DNA from 2 places in the Meiothermus sp. QL-1 genome. Region 1 is predicted to be linked to the other one. Evidence: riboswitches for the same ligand, from Rfam matches in the RefSeq annotation. Region 1 holds a riboswitch; the other holds the start of a gene.
What was found. Region 1 has a riboswitch for thiamine pyrophosphate ahead of DV704_RS03920 (thiamine ABC transporter substrate binding subunit). Riboswitches for the same ligand answer to the same signal wherever they lie in the genome.
Positions count from the first base shown of each region.

Region 1 (5,029 bases):
AGAGATGCTGGTGAGCCTCCTCGTAACCACCCTCACTGCCCTCACCTTCCTGGCCAGCGGGCTCTGGGAGCGCTTTTTGGGTGGGGACCGGGTGGAAGCGGCCCGCTTTCTCTTCGCCGAGCACCCCCTGGGGGTGGCCATGCTGGCCCTGATGCTGGCGGTCTTCGCCCTGGGCACCATGGTGGCCTGGGGCTTCTACGGCGAGGAGGCTGCGGCCTATCTCTTCGGCGAGGGCATCCGCTGGCCCTACCGGCTCACCTTCGTGGCCTTCGCCTTCGTGGGGCCTTTAGGCGGGCTGGCTGCCCTCACCAGCGTGGCCGACACCCTCAACGGCCTCATGGCCATCCCCAACCTGATCGGCCTTTTGCTCCTGGGGGGGCTTTTGGGCAGGCTGGTGCAGGAGTTCTTCCAGGGCCTCCCCTGGCAACCGCCCGACGAAGAATAGGCCTGGGCTGCATTCGCCCGCCGGACTTCCCGCTAAACTCGGCTTATGAAACGCAAGCGGCTCGTGGTGGGCCTCTCGGGCGCCTCGGGGATGCCCTACGCCATAGACCTGCTCCAGACCCTGCAGCGGGTGCCGGAGGTAGAGGTGCACCTGGTCATGACCCCAGGGGCCAAGCGGGTGCTGGTGGAAGAGGCGGGGCAGAGCGTGGAGGCGGTGGAGGCCCTGGCCCACGTGGTGCACCGTAGCAGCGACCTGGGTGCGGCCATCGCCTCGGGCAGTTTTCGCACCCTGGGCATGGTGGTGGTGCCCTGCAGCGCCACCACCCTGGCCAAGATCGCCCATGGCCTGGCCGACAACCTGCTCACCCGCGCGGCCTACGTGACCCTCAAGGAGCGCCGGCCGCTGGTCCTGGTGCCGCGCGAGGCCCCCCTACCCCTGCCCAGTCTGGAGGCCATGGTCAAGGCCGCCCAGGCTGGGGCCACCATTCTCCCGGCTGCGCCGGGCTTCTACCACAAGCCCAGGCGCATCGAGGACCTGCTGGCCTTCCTGACCCAGCGCGTGCTGGACCTCTTCGGCCTGGAGTACGAGCGGGCCCCGCGCTGGGGAGAGGTGGAGGAACTCGAGCTCTAGCGCAGGAAGAAAACCCCGTAGACCACCCCGACCACGATGCGGTATACGGCGAAGGGCACGAAGCTGCTCCGGCTCACGAATTCCAGCAACCAGCGCACGGTGAGCAAAGCCGCCAGGAAGGCCGAAAAGAAGCCCACCGCCAACAGCAGCCAACTATCGGCGCGGAACTCATCCAGATGGCGCACCAGGGAAAACCCGGTAGCCGAGAGCATGGTGGGCACCGCCAAAATAAAGGAGAACTCCGCGGCAGCCCGGCGGGCCATGCCCAGGGCCATCCCCCCCACGATGGTGGCCCCGCTGCGCGAGACCCCCGGCATCATGGCCAGGGCCTGGAAGAAGCCGATGAGCATGGCCTGTAAAGGGGGCACCTGGTTCACATCATCGTAGCGCTTGTGCCGCTCGAGCCAGCGGTCCACAAAAAGCAGGAGCACCCCCACCCCTACCAGGTTCACCACCACCACCAGGTCGTTGCCCAAAAACACGTTTTCTATCACATCGGCCAGCAAAAAACCCAGCACCCCGGTGGGAATAAAGGCCAGAATGATGCGCTTCCAGACCTCAGCATCGCGCAAAAAGCGCCTGAAATAGAGCGTCAATACGGCCAGGATGGCCCCCAGTTGAATCACCACGACGAAGCTCTTCAAAAAGGGGTCGTGGGCTATGTCCAGCCCCAAAAGATGGGCCGCCAGGGTCAGGTGGCCGGTGGAGGAGATGGGCAAAAACTCGGTGACCCCCTCCAGAATCCCCAGGATGAGCGCCTCGAAAACCGTCACGGGCCGAGGATACCATGTCCAGATGGAGACCTGACCGGTGCGGTAGCATGCAGACGTGAGGGTCTCGGTGTTGTTGCCGGCGGCGGGCGCGGGCGAGCGAATCGGGCGGGGACCCAAGGCCTTTTTGGAGGTGGGGGGCAAGACCCTGCTGGCCTGGGCCCTGGAGGCCTTCGCCTGGGCGGAGGAGCGGGTGGTGGCCCTGCCGCCTGGGAGGATGGTGGAGGGCCTACCGGCCAGGGTGGTGCCTGGGGGGCGCACCCGGCAGGAAAGCGTCTACCACCTGCTGGAAGCTGCCACAGGGGACGTGGTGCTGGTGCACGACGTGGCCCGGCCCTTCGTGGTGCAGGAGGCGGTGAGGCGGCTGCTGGCAGCGGTGGAGCAAACCGGGGCGGCCACCCTGGTGGTGCCGGTGCCCGACACGCTGGTGCAGGAGGAGGAGGGCCGGTACGGCGTGGTGGTGCCCCGCGAACACCACCGGTTGGTCCAGACCCCCCAGGGTTTCTGGCGGTCGCTCTTGTGGGAAGCCCACCAGCGGGCCCGCCTGGAAAACCGGGTCTACACCGATGACGCCCAGCTGGTGCGGGCCATGGGCCATCCGGTGGCCCTGGTGGAGGGCGACCGGCGGATGTTCAAGGTGACCTATCCCGAAGACCTGCTGCTGGCCGAGGGGGTGGCGCGGTTGTGGAGGTCCTAGCCCCCGCCAAGGTCAACCTAGGGCTCTCGGTCCTGGGGCGCCGCAGCGATGGCTACCACGAGCTGCACACCCTCTTTGCCGCGCTGGCAGTGACCGATCGGCTCTGGATTGAAGCCGCCCCCGAGGGGATAAGCCTCGAGGTCAGGGGCGCTTCCCTCCCCTCCACCCAGGACAACCTGGTCTACCGGGCTGCAGCGGCCTACCTGGAGGCCGCGGGCCGGCCTGGGGGGGTGCGGGCGGTGCTGGAGAAAAGGCTGCCGCTGGCCTCAGGGCTTGGTGGGGGCTCCTCCAACGCCGCGGCCACGCTCAAGGCCCTGGCCCGGCTCTACCCTGCGGACCTTGACCTATTCGCCCTGGCCCGGCAGCTCGGGGCCGACGTGCCCTTCTTTCTCCTGGGGGGCCTGGCCGAGGGTAGGGGGATTGGGGAAAGGCTTACGCCCCTGCCCTTCCAGGCCATCCACCTGGTGCTGGTCAACCCGGGGCTGGCGGTCTCGTCGGCCGAGGCCTATCGGGGGCTGACCCCCGCGATGTGGCAGCCCGAGCTGGACCTGCCGGGCATCCTGGAAGCCCTTCGGGCCGGGGCCGAGCCCCCCTACTGGAATACCCTGGAAAGGCCCGTATTTGGCCTCCACCCCTACTTGGAGCAGCTCAAGCTCGAGCTCTACCGCATCGGCCTCAGGGGGGTGCTCCTCTCGGGCTCGGGCGCCACCCTCTTCGGCCTGGCCGAGGACGAGGACCAGGCCCGCTTCCTCGCCCAGCGGCTTCGCGAAAAGTACCCTGGCTTCTGGATTGTGGCCACCCAGACCGTAAGCTAGGGCCTGTACGGTCTCTTCCCCGAAGCGTATCATCCGGGTGTCATCGGGGGTGCCCGGAGCCCGGGCTGAGAGAGACCCTTTGAACCTGATGCGGTTCGTACCGCCGTAGGGAGCATGACACCCCTCCCGATGACAAGGAGGGAGTTTTTATGTACCCCAACCGATGGGCCTTCTGGCTCGGTCTGGCGCTCGCCGCCCTGGCCCCTGCCCTAGCCCAGCCGCCCACCCTGACCATCCTCACCCACGACAGCTTCAGCCTGGACAAGAACCTGGTCGCCCGCTTCGAGCGGGAAGCGGGCCTCCGGCTGCGCTTTCTGAAAGGGGGCGACGCAGGGGAGATGCTCAACAAGGCCATCCTGAGCAGAAGCGCCCCCATTGCCGATGTGATCTACGGCTTCGACAATACCCTGCTCTCGCGCGCCCTGGAGGCCGATATCCTGCAGCCCTACCGCTCGCCCGAGCTGGCCAGCCTGCGCCCTGAACTCCTGCTCGACCAGACCTTCCGGGCCACCCCGGTGGACTTCGGCTACGTGGCCCTCAACTACGACCGGGCCTACTTCAAAGACCGCCCCCTGCCCCAGCGCTTCGGCGACCTGGCCGCTCCGGCCTTCGCCAGGCTGCTGGTGGTGCAGAACCCCGCCACCAGCTCGCCGGGGCTGGCCTTCTTGCTGGCCACGGTGGCTTCGTTCGGCGAGGAGGGCTACCTGGAGTTCTGGGAGGAGCTGCGCAAGAACGGGGTGCGGGTGGTGAGCGGGTGGAGCGAGGCCTACTACACCCACTTCACCCGTGCAGGGGGGGACCGACCCCTGGTGGTCTCCTACAGCACCAGCCCTGCCGCCGAGCTCTACTACAGCGAGGCCAGGCCCAAACCCAGCGAGCCGCCCACGGCCAACCTGTTCCTGCCCGGCAGCGCCTTTTTCCAAATCGAGTACGTGGGCATCCTGAAGGGGACCCGCAACCTGCGGGCGGCCCAGCGCTTCGTGGACTGGCTCATCTCGCGCCCGGTGCAGGAAAACATCCCCACCGAGATGTGGGTCTACCCGGCCCGGCGCGACGCCAGGCTGCCCGAGGTCTTCCGCTTTGCCGAGGTACCCCCCCAACCGGCCCGGCTCAGCCCCCAACAGATCCGGCAAAACCGCGAACGCTGGATCAGGGAGTGGACCCAGGTGGTGCTGCAGGGGCAAAGCGCCCAGGCGGTGAAGGCCCGGCGGTAGATGCGCTGGCTGGCCCTGCCGGTGCTTCTCTTCCTGGCGCTGGCGCTTTTCTACCCTCTGGGGCGGATTGTGGCCCTGGGGCTGGGGGAAGGCTTCGGGCAGGCCCTGGCCGACCCCTATTATCTGGCCCGGCTGGGCTGGAGCCTGGCCTACGGGCTGGGCTCCTCGCTGCTCTGCCTGCTGCTGGCCCTGCCGCTGGCCTATGCCTTTCGCTACCGGTTTTGGGGGCGGGGGTTCTGGCTGGCCTTCTCCGTGGTGCCCTTCGTCCTGCCCCCTCTGGTGGTAGCCATGGGCTTCTTGGCCCTGGTGGGGCCGCGGGGGGCGCTGGGGGTAAACCTCTACGGCACCCCCTGGGTTCTCTTCTGGGCCAGCGCGCTCTACAACCTGGGCCTGGTGCTGCGGCCGCTGGTGGCCCTGCTGCCCTTGCTGGCCCCTCCCCTGGCCGCGGCCCGCACCCT
Region 1 covers NZ_QQSV01000002.1:233,206-238,234, reverse strand. The annotation lists gene DV704_RS03945 (sodium:alanine symporter family protein) at 1-445, shown strand, start outside; gene DV704_RS03940 (UbiX family flavin prenyltransferase) at 491-1,075, shown strand; gene DV704_RS03935 (undecaprenyl-diphosphate phosphatase) at 1,072-1,848, opposite strand; gene ispD (2-C-methyl-D-erythritol 4-phosphate cytidylyltransferase) at 1,904-2,542, shown strand; gene ispE (4-(cytidine 5'-diphospho)-2-C-methyl-D-erythritol kinase) at 2,530-3,357, shown strand; TPP riboswitch at 3,393-3,487, shown strand; gene DV704_RS03920 (thiamine ABC transporter substrate binding subunit) at 3,507-4,571, shown strand; gene DV704_RS03915 (iron ABC transporter permease) at 4,572-5,029, shown strand, end outside.

Region 2 (5,029 bases), on a different contig from region 1:
AGGGCTTTGGTCAAGGGGCAGACTCTCCTTTTGTCAAGGGCAGGTGAACGCTGGAACGCCCCCGGTTTTGATACCATGCCTTCGCCATGCTGGCCAAAAGCGCCTCGCCTGATGCCCTAAAGGCCCGCCTTTTGGCCCTCGCGGAGGCCACCCGGCAGAGGGTCATCAGGATGCAAGCCAAGCACCGCAAGGCCTGCCAACCCCTGGAGCGCTCCCGAGAGGAGTTCTTGCGCAACCTGGACTACCTGAAGGCCCTGGAGGCGGAAGGGCGCTACCCCAAACCCCTCCTGGACCGGGCCCTTCTGCGGGAGGAGCTTCGCCTGAAGCATCTTGAAGAGGAGTTGCGCCAGAGGGAGGAGGCCTTTCAAAAGCGCCTGGCCCTGGAATGGTCCAAGGCGCGGAGGAAGGCCGCAACCCTAATGGCCAAGCATGGGGTCTCCCTGGACCTGGACAGCCTTTTCCCCGAGGTGGAGCATGGGCCTGCTAGCAACCCTTAGGAACATCCGGGCCTACTGGTACGGCGGCCGGGACAGCAAGCGCCTATCCCGCAAGCACGCCTCCTTGGCTTACCTGTCCCCTCCCGCCTTTCCCCAGGAGCTGGCCCAGCGCTACCGCCGGGCTATGGAAGCCCTGCTCTACCGGTACCACCGCAAGCGGGCAAAGCTGGAACAAAGGCTTCTTCAGGTCCGCACCCAGCGCCAGGCCCTGGAAGGGGTGGTGGGAAAGGACGAACCCACCCCCGAGGTATTCGCCCACATGTGGGCGGAGTGGGGCAGGCGGGGCCTCATCACCGCGGTGTTCTCCGCAGAGCTGGTCTACAACAAGCTGGCCATGGACACCCTGGAACTGAGCCAGCTGGAGGCCTACGTGGTCTCGGCCATCGCCACCCTGGTCATGTTCTGGATGGGGCATGAGGCGGGCAACCAGTTCCGCAAGGGAGCTTATGTCCTGGCCTCGGTCATGGGGCTCATCCCTTTGGCCATGGCCGCCACCTTTGCCTTTTTGCGCTTTGAGTTCACCCGCCGCATGGCCCTCATCGCCGGGGACCCTGCTCCCGGAACCTGGGCCTTGGTGGCGCTTTTGGTCCTGGGGTTAGGCCTGGTGGCCTTCACCGTATTTTTGGGCTACAAAACGCCCCATGAGCGGGAGCTTCTCCTGCGGCGGTACTACCTTTTGCAGAACCAGGAAAAGCTCCTTTCCAGCAGGCTCTTCTTCCTCCACCAGCAGACCCAGCGCCACCTGGACTACCTGGGGGCCCGTTTCCGAGAGGAAGTGGCGGCCTACTGGCGGGGGTTTTCCCGGGCCTGGCCCAACTGGGACCCCGCACCGGAGTTCACCGGAGCCCTGCCTCCCTTGGAGCCGCCCCGCTTGCCTCCTTCGCCTGAACCTCCTGAGCCCCCCAAGGAGGCTCGGCCGGCTGTATGATCAAGCTCCTTCTGTTCTTCACCCTGCCCTTCATGGGCGGCAAGGAGGAGTACCAGGTGCTGGTGGCCCTGGGGTGCAGTGCGCCTCGAGGGGTGCAAAACGGCTACCGGGAGATGCTGGCGGAGGAGGTTCTCCCCAGGCTTTCGGAAAAGCTCCTCAACGCCTCCTTGCGGCTCACCCTAGCGCCTGTTACCGGTCGTTCCTATACCGCGCCTATCCGCGTGCTGGAAACCCCGGATGCCCTGAACACCCCCAGGTTTAAGCTGGAGCGCTTCAAAAAGACCTTCCACCAGGAGGCCCTGAAGGCCTTTGATGGGCTGCGGCAACGGGCCATCGCCGAGTGCACCCGGGGTACGGAGATCGTGGCCGCCCTGAAGGCTGCGGGGGAGCGGGCCAGGGGCAAGGGGCGGATCCTCCTTCTGGTGCACGGCTTTGAGCAATCTGAGCTGGTGAACCTCTACGACTACACCCTCAAACTGGAGCGGCCGGAGGTGCGCCGCAAACTCCTGGAGCGGGTTCGCCAGAAGCTGGGGTTGCCCAACCTGAAGGACCAGGAGGTTTGCTTTGCCGGGCTCACCGCCGGGGACGACAGGAACGCCAATGCCCGGCTCACCACCTCCATCCGCGCCTTCTGGGAGGAGTTGGTCCAGGCTTCGGGGGGAAGGCTGGTGGGCTATGGGGCCTCCCCGCGGGTGTGCGGTTTCTGGTGACGTATGGAATTCCAGTTTGAATGGAAACGTACCGGGGACATCCTGGGGGATTTTGTCCGCCTCATCTTCCTCCTGGAGGAGGGTCTGGAGCGCTTGGGGGCTTTCCCCGAGGGGACCCTGGGCCAGAAGATGGCCCAGGTGGAGGGGTACCTGCAGGAGCAGGATGGGGAGCTGGTGAGGGGCCTTTGGGAGCTGATCGCCCTGCGCAACCGGGTCATCCATGAGCGCGCTCCCCTTTCGGAGGAAAACCTGCGCTGGGCTTCCCTGAGGGTGGCAAGGCTTCTCCTCTTTTTGGAGCGGCAGGGCTACTACCACTGGCAGGAGCTGCAGCTTGCCCTGGAAGTTCTGCAGGACTTCCCACCGCCTCCGCCCTTTAGGATTACCGTGATTGAGCCCCCGCGGGCCCAGGCGCCTAACCTGCCTCCAGGAAACCGCCCCCTGCAGGTTCCCGGGAGATCCATGGCGGCCCGCCCCCTGGAGCTGGCCAGGCGGGTCTTCCTTTGGCCCAAACCCCTCCGGCGCCGGGCCTAGGGTATGTTTGGGGTATGGACCAGGTGTTAGAAAGCCTATGGCAGGCCTACAAGGAGGCGGTGAGGGCTGGGGGAAACCCCCAGGCCCTTTACCAGGAGCGGGTCTGGCCGGCCCTCCTGGAGCTTTGGCGCCGGGAGCCCAGGGTCTACCCCAGCCGGCAGCCCTTTGCCGTTTCCATCCACACCCTGGGCACAAGCCCGGAGGCCACGGTCCTGGCCGTCCTGGGGGCGGGGGCGGAGAAGGTGTATGTGCTCCACACCCCGGAAAGCGCCTCCTTCCTCTCCCGCCTGCGCCAGGAGACGGGGAAGGACATCTATCCCCTGGAGATTGGCAAAAGCGACGTGGGGGCCATCTACCGCCACGTGAAGGACCTTTTGGAAAAGCACCCGGACGTGCCCGTGGTCCTGGACCTCACCAGCGGCACCAAGGCCATGAGCGCGGGGCTGGCGGCCGCGGGCTTCTTCTTCCTGTGCCGTGTGTGAGTGAGCCCACACCTCTCCTACAGGCCGTGCTATAGTGGGGGCACAGGCTAGGGGTGCCCTGAACAAGGGGCTGAGAGCTGGGTATATCCCAGCAACCCTTGGAACCTGATCCGGGTAATGCCGGCGGAGGGAAGCCTTATGCGGAGAATACCCCCAAAACCCACCTTTCTCCTTGGGCCGCAGGGCTTTGCCTTGCCGGCCTGAGGAGGTGAGCGGCTTGCAGGGAAGGCTTTACCTGGTGGTGACCCCCAGGCCCGGCTGGAGCCAGGAGGAGACCCTGGAGCGCACGGAACGGGCCCTGGCGGGGGGCGTGGAGGTCTTGCAGCTACGGGCCAAGGACTGGGAGGCCCGCCCCATCCTGGAGCTGGGGGAGAGGATGCGGGCCCTGGCCCAGGCCTACGGGGTGCCCTTCTTCCTCAACGACCGGCCCGACCTGGCCGCCCTTCTGGGGGCGGACGGGGTGCACCTGGGCCAGGGGGACCTCACCCCTCTGGAGGCCCGGCGGTTTTTCTCCGGCCTGGTGGGCCGGTCCACCCACGCCCCCGAGCAGGCCCTAAGGGCCTTAGAGGAGGGGGCCGACTACCTCTCGGTGGGGCCCGTGTGGGAGACCCCCACCAAGCCGGGGCGGAAGGCGGCGGGCCTGGGGTATGTGCGCTGGGCGGCGGAGCACCTCGAGGCCCCCTGGTTCGCCATCGGGGGCATAGACCTTGCCAACCTGGACCAGGTCCTGGAGGCGGGGGCCAGGCGGGTGGTGGTGGTGCGGGCCATCCTGGACGCCGAGGACCCCGAGCGGGCGGCCAGGGCCTTTAGGGAGCGGCTTTATGGTGTGGGTTAACGGCGAGCCCAAGCCCCTCGAGGGCAAAACCCTGCGGGAGGCCCTGGAGGAGCTGGGGGTAGAGCTTGGCCGGGTGGCCGTCCTCCTCAACGAGGAGGCCTATCCCGGCACCGAGCTCCCCCACCACGTCCTGCGGGAAGGGGACGTGGTGGAGGTGGTGGCCCTCATGCAAGGAGGCTAGATGGACACCTGGAAGGTAGGGGAAGAGGAGCTTAGGAGCCGGCTCATCCTGGGCTCGGGGAAGTTCCGGGACTTCGGGGTGATGCGGGAGGCCATGGCCGCGGCGGGGGCGGAGGTGGTTACGGTCTCCGTGCGGCGGGTGGAGCTTAAGGCCCCGGGGCACGTGGGCCTTCTGGAGGCCTTAGAGGGGGTGCGGCTTCTGCCCAACACCGCCGGGGCCAAAACGGCGGAGGAGGCGGTGCGCCTGGCCCGCCTGGGCCGGGTGCTCACCGGGGAAAGGTGGGTGAAGCTGGAGGTGATCCCCGACCCCAGCTACCTCCTCCCTGACCCCCTGGAGACCCTGAGGGCGGCGGAGAGGCTTCTGGAGGAGGGCTTCGTGGTCCTGCCCTACATGGGGCCCGATTTGGTCCTGGCCAAGCGGCTTGCCGCCCTGGGCACGGCCACGGTGATGCCCCTGGCGGCCCCCATCGGCTCCGGCTGGGGGGTGAGGACCCGGGCCCTGCTGGAACTCTTCGCCCGGGAGAGGGAGAGCCTCCCCCCGGTGGTGGTGGACGCGGGGCTGGGCCTGCCCTCCCATGCGGCGGAGGTGATGGAGCTGGGGCTGGATGCCGTTTTGGTGAACACCGCCATCGCCGAGGCCCAGGACCCTCCCCGCATGGCCGAGGCCTTCCGGCTGGCGGTGGAGGCGGGGCGGAAGGCCTTCCTGGCGGGCCCCATGCGGCCCAGGGAGGGGGCAAGCCCCTCCAGCCCCACCCACGGGGTGCCCCTGGGGGGCCGGGCATGAGGGCCGAGGTGGCGGTGGTGGGGGCGGGGGTGGTGGGGGCCCTGGCCGCCTACGAGCTCAGGAAGCGGGGCCTTTCCGTGCT
Region 2 covers NZ_QQSV01000004.1:69,654-74,682, reverse strand. The annotation lists gene DV704_RS06370 (hypothetical protein) at 87-497, shown strand; gene DV704_RS06365 (hypothetical protein) at 475-1,425, shown strand; gene DV704_RS06360 (hypothetical protein) at 1,422-2,135, shown strand; gene DV704_RS06355 (hypothetical protein) at 2,139-2,666, shown strand; gene DV704_RS06350 (hypothetical protein) at 2,681-3,148, shown strand; TPP riboswitch at 3,188-3,297, shown strand; gene thiE (thiamine phosphate synthase) at 3,366-3,983, shown strand; gene thiS (sulfur carrier protein ThiS) at 3,970-4,164, shown strand; gene DV704_RS06335 (thiazole synthase) at 4,165-4,947, shown strand; gene DV704_RS06330 (FAD-dependent oxidoreductase) at 4,944-5,029, shown strand, end outside.
Region 2: it holds a riboswitch for thiamine pyrophosphate, as region 1 does, so the genes downstream of both, thiE (thiamine phosphate synthase) here and DV704_RS03920 (thiamine ABC transporter substrate binding subunit) in region 1, are expected to answer to the same signal.